Regions from separate parts of the Paenibacillus lutimineralis genome, predicted to be linked through region 3. Evidence: riboswitches for the same ligand, from Rfam matches in the RefSeq annotation. Region 3 holds a riboswitch; each other region holds the start of a gene.
What was found. A riboswitch is a leader RNA that binds a small molecule or an ion and turns the genes downstream of it on or off. The one in region 3 is predicted to bind cyclic di-AMP.
Positions count from the first base shown of each region.

Region 1: linked by a shared signal. The riboswitch ahead of EI981_RS23665 (TrkH family potassium uptake protein) and the one ahead of EI981_RS00510 (C40 family peptidase) in region 3 are both predicted to bind cyclic di-AMP.
Region 2: linked by a shared signal. The riboswitch ahead of EI981_RS16130 (hypothetical protein) and the one ahead of EI981_RS00510 (C40 family peptidase) in region 3 are both predicted to bind cyclic di-AMP.

Region 1 covers NZ_CP034346.1:5,350,237-5,352,505, reverse strand. The annotation lists gene EI981_RS23670 (CPBP family intramembrane glutamic endopeptidase) at 1-755, opposite strand, end outside; cyclic di-AMP (ydaO/yuaA leader) riboswitch at 1,108-1,264, shown strand; gene EI981_RS23665 (TrkH family potassium uptake protein) at 1,340-2,269, shown strand, end outside.
Region 2 covers NZ_CP034346.1:3,659,746-3,662,014, forward strand. The annotation lists gene kdpA (potassium-transporting ATPase subunit KdpA) at 1-727, opposite strand, end outside; gene EI981_RS16130 (hypothetical protein) at 778-1,185, opposite strand; cyclic di-AMP (ydaO/yuaA leader) riboswitch at 1,302-1,499, opposite strand; cyclic di-AMP (ydaO/yuaA leader) riboswitch at 1,604-1,843, opposite strand; gene EI981_RS16135 (MerR family transcriptional regulator) at 2,130-2,269, shown strand, end outside.
Region 3 covers NZ_CP034346.1:108,872-111,140, reverse strand. The annotation lists gene EI981_RS00520 (M1 family metallopeptidase) at 1-284, shown strand, start outside; gene EI981_RS00515 (hypothetical protein) at 350-1,183, shown strand; cyclic di-AMP (ydaO/yuaA leader) riboswitch at 1,404-1,539, shown strand; gene EI981_RS00510 (C40 family peptidase) at 1,543-2,034, shown strand.

The DNA.
Region 1 (2,269 bases), 1.3 Mb from region 3:
GTCTTCTGACCGCTGAGATAATCGTTGTAGGAACTCGGAACGGTGAACTTCGTCTCCATTGAAGCTACCGCGCCATATTCGAAATGAAATTGTATCTGGGCCTGTGACTGTCCGATCTCGTAATTTGGCAATTCATACAGTAGACCGTATTGCCCTTCGGTGGTAGCCAACTTCAGATCGGCTTCACTCACTCCTAGAGTCTTCAGGTAAGGGCGGACTAGCTGCTCTTTATCAGTCAGGCTGATATCGCCTTCCCGGGCCACCAGAGACAGTGTATTCTCGCGACCGTAGTCGAGTAAAGTTTGCTTGGTGGCATTACTTGTCGAGATGACCTTCTCAAAGGCAACGACATTGCCCTCCTGCATATTTATGTCGATGCTTAAGAGGCTTAATATGTCATCCGGGTCTGTAAAGGTAACATGGAAGACGTCATAAGGAAATTGTTTGCCATAGGATTTAGAATATTTGCCGACTAAATTTTCCTTCGTCAAATATCCGAACAGTTCAGGCTTTGTATCGTATGTAACGTGAGCATTCTGAAAATTGCCGTTGATGCCAAGCTCCGTCTGAGCGAACGAAGCGGCGGCTTGCCTGGCTTGATCTTTGCTGATGGTCTTGCTTAATTGTTGCTCCGGCTCGTTCACGGAAGGGAGCCAAAGCTGCAGGACGATGAAGAGGACCAATCCAATCGCAGCAAGTATCCAGAGTGCTTTAGGTTTGAGCAAGATCCCAGGTGAGTTCTTGGAAGTTTGCATTTTTACAGCTCCTTTTACACTTTTTTCTAAACAAGGAATTGTTCAATGTGTCCGCTTGTCGTAACCAGTGAGTTAGAAGCGGGGGTGACATTGGGCGTAATTCTTAAAAAACACATTCAATTAAAGATAACATAGGGGACCTTAGGTTCGCCAATCGGGCTATAGTTCACGAGAATCTGCAATATCTCTGGTAAGGTCTCGCACGGCTCAGATAATGGAGTATCATAATCATAGTTTCACGCCTTTTACGTCTTTTTCGAGTTATTTAATCCAAAAGAAACTTTGTTATTACACGCCGATAAGGCTTATAATCCATTTGACGAAAATGAAATGAAAAACAATGAAACAATAAAATATTAAATGGCCGAATTTCTTTACGAAAACGGGGGAACCGATTTTTAGGGGTGAGTTTCGCTGAATTCCTGGATATTCCAAGGATTCAAGCGAATAGGGCAACCGTTCATGTCCGAATCCGTCAGCTAACCTCGTAGGCCTTTGAGCAGGGACCAATCAATAAGCATTGGATTTCCAGTGCTTTTTTTCTTTGCTACAAAAAGGATGGAGTGATTAAGTTGCAGTTAAACATGTGGGTAAAATGGTTCAGGTTTTCCCCGCCACAGATTTTAGTATTGGGCTTCGCAGCCATTATTCTCGTTGGAGCACTACTGTTAATGCTGCCGATCTCAAGTACAACAGGGGAATCCTTACCATTCGTTGATGCGCTGTTTACCGCAACTTCAGCAACCTGTGTGACTGGATTGATCGTCGTGGATACAGGGACATATTATTCTACGTTCGGTCAGGTCGTGATTATGCTGCTGATTCAGACGGGCGGTCTCGGGTTCATGACCGTGGCAACCTTATTCTCGCTCGTATTCAAACGTAGAATATCGCTCAAGGACCGTCTTTTGCTGCAAGAGGCGATGAACCAGAACACGATGGAAGGGATCGTCCGCTTGATTCGCAAGGTTCTGATCTATTCCCTGGTCATTGAGAGTAGCGCCGCGTTAATCTATACGATTCGCTGGTCCTTTGATATGCCGTTTGGACGCGCGCTATATTTTGGAATATTCCATGGAGTGTCCATGTTTAATAATGCTGGTTTTGACTTGTTCGGTCATTACCAGAGCCTTACTCGCTATGTAGGCGATCCGATTGTTAACCTGGTGACGATGTTCCTGATTGTATCTGGGGGCCTTGGATTCATCGTGTTGTCGGATCTCGTTGACTTCCGGAAACACCGTAAGTTATCGCTTCATTCCAAAGTGGTATTGACGATGACAGCTTCGCTTATTTTGGTTGGGGCTTTGGTTATTTACGTATTTGAGTTTACGAATCCAGGCACATTCTCAAGCCTTAGCTGGGGAGAAAAGATATGGGCTTCCTTCTTCCAGTCGGTATCGCCGCGGACGGCGGGGGCAAATACGGTCGACCTGGGCTCGCTAAGGCAGGCAACTCAATTCTTTATGGTCATCCTTATGTTTATCGGTGCTTCCCCGAGCTCTACCGGGGGT
Region 2 (2,269 bases), 2.9 Mb from region 3:
GATGGGATGAATTGGCTCCAAAGAATCCACCACCGTTCGTGCCCAAATGCTTAATGGATTCCAGCGAGGCCACCGGTCCAAGCGAGATTCGCTGTACAGTCCCTTCCAGCGTGTTCACTGCCGTGGTAGGCTGCAAGGTCTGCGGAACCTGGAGCGCGACCAGTAGCAGCGTCACGATCAGAGAAGCAGGCAGAAGAATACGGACAATCGCCTTCACAAAATCCTCAAAGAAATTCCCCAGCAGTTGGCCTCTTCCTGTAATTCCGCGGATAAAAGCGATAGCGGCGCATAACCCCGTAGCGGCTGATGTGAACATCATCATTGTGATTACAGCCATTTGCGAGAAATAGCTAAGCCCTGTCTCCCCGCTATAATGCTGCAGATTCGTGTTGGTCATGAAGCTGATTACCGTATTGAATGCCAGTGTCGGCTCCATGCTGCCGCTTCCTTCGGGATTCCATGGGAACCACTGCTGCAGACTGAGAAGTAGAAAACTGATTGTCATCAATACCACATTCGTTGCCAGCAGACTGATCACATATTTCTTCCAATCCATCCCTTCGCGCCGCCTATAGCCGGCTATGTTGAAAATAAACCGCTCCATTGCTCCGAAGATGCGATCACTTCGATTCGGTACATTTGAGAAAACATGATATATATAAGTTCCAACCGGCTTCACCAGCAACAATATGACGCCAATCACAATGAACATTTGTAAATAATCCATAACACACTCACCCCATCTGGAATCCTACTTAATGATTTTTTAGCTCTAGCTTATTGCTCAAGCTTTGCTGCAAGCAGAAATCCAACCTCTCCGCTTACGGAATGAATGACATAAGAAGCTCCTAACCCTTTGTAAATCATGCGCGGATTTCTATTCGGAGTGATAATGAAAATCTGATCACGCGTCCATCTCCGACAGATTTGCAAATAGCGACAGGTTAATGTCATGCTCATTTCAAAAATATAACAGCGTCCGATCGGAAACGGCGGGACGATCCAGCTCTGCTCGTCATCCGTCTTGATGCGCAGTACATGTCTTACGCCCAGTTTATGAAGGACTTCTTCCTCCTTCTTGTTGTTCACCAGGACCGCAAAATTACGCTTCGCCGCGATCAGCAGCAAAATAAACTTCAGTCCAACCGGATTCGGTGCTGCTACTAGAACAAACTCTTCCTCCACTTGAGAACACCCTCCTCGAATTTGCAGAGGACAACACAAAAGAAGCCGCAGGAAAGATAGTAACCTTCCCCGCGGCTTAATGAGTGGTCTTAGACCCACTACCCGACCTTTGGTGGTTGCCTCTTCCTAGACGCTTACGAGGTTAGCTGACGGATTCGGGCGCGGAAGTCGCCCTACCTTGGAGAATACGTTTATCCTCCAAGCGATTCACCCCATGGAACTAAGGTTTAGAAGCCCGCAGATCGGGCATCACTCAGTACCGTTGGTTCCCCCGCTGCTGTCATATTCACGACAGCATTCAGCGAATTTTAATTGATGTTGCATTGTATTTTAGTTCATTTTTCAAATTAGAGCGCAAAAAACCACAGAGGCAAACGGTCCTCTGTGGCCGAATTCGTTGCGGCTCGCAGTCACCTTTCCTCTCTCATACCCACGCTGACGAAGTTAGCTGACGGATTCGGGCGGTGAGAGTCGCCCTACCTGAGAAGAGTCCATGGTCTCTTCCTCAGGATTCACCCCTGTCCGAATGGCCTGTGTTGGCTCTCACACCAGCCCTGGCCATTCAGACGATGAGCAAGCTGCGTTGATCATCACACAGCAAGCTCTTGTTGGTTCCCCCGTTCTCTGGAACATCCCAGAGATTAAGCGATCGGAATTGCTTAATATTGATTATGGATTGAATCATACCGCTGCAAGGTTTGACTGTAAAGCCAACTTCCCGGCAAAAAAGGCGATTAATTTAAAGGAATACGAAAATATACCGCTTACATTGATGCAACACTCTCTAATTTTCGCTATAGCTCATTTCTACTCTTGATTTTAAATTCTTTTATAAGGCTCCCACAGATTATAGTAACCGACCTCTTGACTCTCCCCTTTACTGGAACGTTATACTCGGTAAGCAAGTGCAAGCCTATTTAAATTACCTGCAGGGATGTGTAGCCATGTTCAAAATCAGTGAATTCTCAAAAATCAGCCAAGTATCCGTCAAGACGCTTCGTTACTACGATCAGTTGAATCTACTCAAGCCGGACTTCACGGACAAACATACGGGTTATCGGTATTATTCAGCGGATCAAATGCT
Region 3 (2,269 bases):
GCCGTAAGGGCGCCAATTACCCAGAGGTTTCCATATTGCTCTCGTTCAAGGACGGACATACTCTGCGTAAAACTTGGAATGTGGATAACGACACCCTGAAGATTAAGGTCCAGTACAAAGAGCCTGTGGATTGGGTACAAATCGATCCTGAATATGCGCTCGTTCTAGAGAACAAACATATTAACAACTACCTGAAGGCGGAGGTTCAGGAACCAGTGGGTACCCGCTCTACCTTAACGATCGTCAAATTGCTGGAGATCGTACTCGGATCGTTATTATGGTAGATATCTAACCTCTGCGGCCGTATTCTATGAAGCCTTACCTTAACAAAACTCTGAGGGGGAAAAGTATGATCTATATACGTAATGGATGGAGTCTTATAAAAAACCAGCTTCCCTCTATTATCATTCTGTTTCTGTATCAACTGCTCTGGGGACTATTTTTATACAGGCTCGTCAATTCAGTAGTTACGGAGGTCTTGGTTAGATACCCAGATCCCCCGCCCAATATGCTCAGCCAGTCTCTATTCCTTCTGGAAGGTCAGTACGAGCTCAAGCATAGCCCAGACATCCGTCTCTATCTGGGGATGCTGCTCGGCATGGCTCTCATCCGACTGCTAGTGACGCCCCTGCTCCAGGCAGGGATCCTGTATGGCTTAATGTCCAAGGAGGAGCGAAAGAGCGGACTTCCGCTGTTCCGAGGCATGAAGGAGTTTGGGAAGCCGGTGTTCTTCTTCCTATTTATCGAACTTATATTAATCAGCCTTCCCCTATTATGGATTCTCCCTCACGTTCAGGGACTTCTGCCAGACATACTTCGCTCAGGAACCATACAGATCACCCCGATCCTGAAGATGTCGGGCGTTCTACTTGCATGGATGATCTATTGCTGGCTCATTGACCAAATCTCGCTGTTCGCGCAATTTGGCTATCTTTTTAAAAAGGGGCTATGGGGTTCTATTCTAATAGGTATTCGATATGCGCTTCCTGGAGCAGGCATCTCTCTCTTACTTGGAGCTTTTGCACTGATCTTGTTCTTAATCTTTGGCTCAGTATCGTGGATATGGACCGGAATACTCGCTCTTATTCTGCAGCAAAGCTATCCTTTCATACGAAGTTTGTTTAGAGTTTGGGAAATAACCTCTCAATATCAACTATGGGAAATGAAATCACAAAAAAGTTAATTTTTTTTCACTATTACAATCCCTTATACCACAAGGCCTCCGCCAGAATCGGAGGCCTTGTTCTTTGTTTTTCTCTCTGAATCTTGTGAATTAACCATTGCCAAAATATACTTCTCTTTGTTACAATAACAACAGCAGAAATTCAGTAACAGTTTTGTAATCATTATTGTCATAATAAGTCAAGTAATAGCAATAGCGAGTGTAATTATAACAATTATTTACGAAATCATGGCCGAATTCCCTTAACGGGGAACGGGGGAACCACTTTGGGTGAATTGATCTCGCTAGAGAGGGATCATAGGGAACCTTCAACCGAATCCGTAAGCTAACCTCGTAGGCAATCGGAAGGAGTATTTTTCTTGAAGAAACAGTTAACTACATTAGCTCTTGGTGTTACATTGCTCTTCTCCATCGGAACTGGCAGCGCTTTCGCAGACTCCAAATTAGACTCTGCTATTGATGGAGCGCTCGGAACGAAGTATGTATCCGGTGGTACAACGACTTCTGGGTTTGACTGCTCAGGATTTACGATGTATGTATTCTCCAAAATCGGTATCAAGCTTCCTCACCAATCGGGATCGCAATATAAAATGGGCGAATCCATATCCAAGGATGAACTACTCGCCGGCGACCTGGTGTTCTTCAACACTTCAGGCAAAGGCATATCTCATGTGGGTGTTTATGTAGGTGAAGGCAAATTTGCTCACGCTTCCACTTCCAAGGGCGTTGTAATTAGCAAATTGAGCGAGAAATATTATGTAGACCGTTATGTTGGAGCTAAGCGCGTTATGAGTTCTGACAAGTACGAAGATGCTACTGGAGAAGTTACAGATCACGATGATGTAGAATAATAACGAATTTTAAGCCCGCGGCGATTCAATTAGAATCACAACCGCGGGTTTTTTATTTGCCTAAGGGCCTGCATTCCCCCTACTTCTGGCCCTTTATGCCTATGCACTCAAATATAAACACAGACTTACAGATCAAATCTATCGACAAGCTTGTCAAACCTGGGCGGGTTTGGTAAAATGACCAATGTAATAGTAACAAGTTTGTAAACTTTATTGTAACTATCGTAACTTTTGG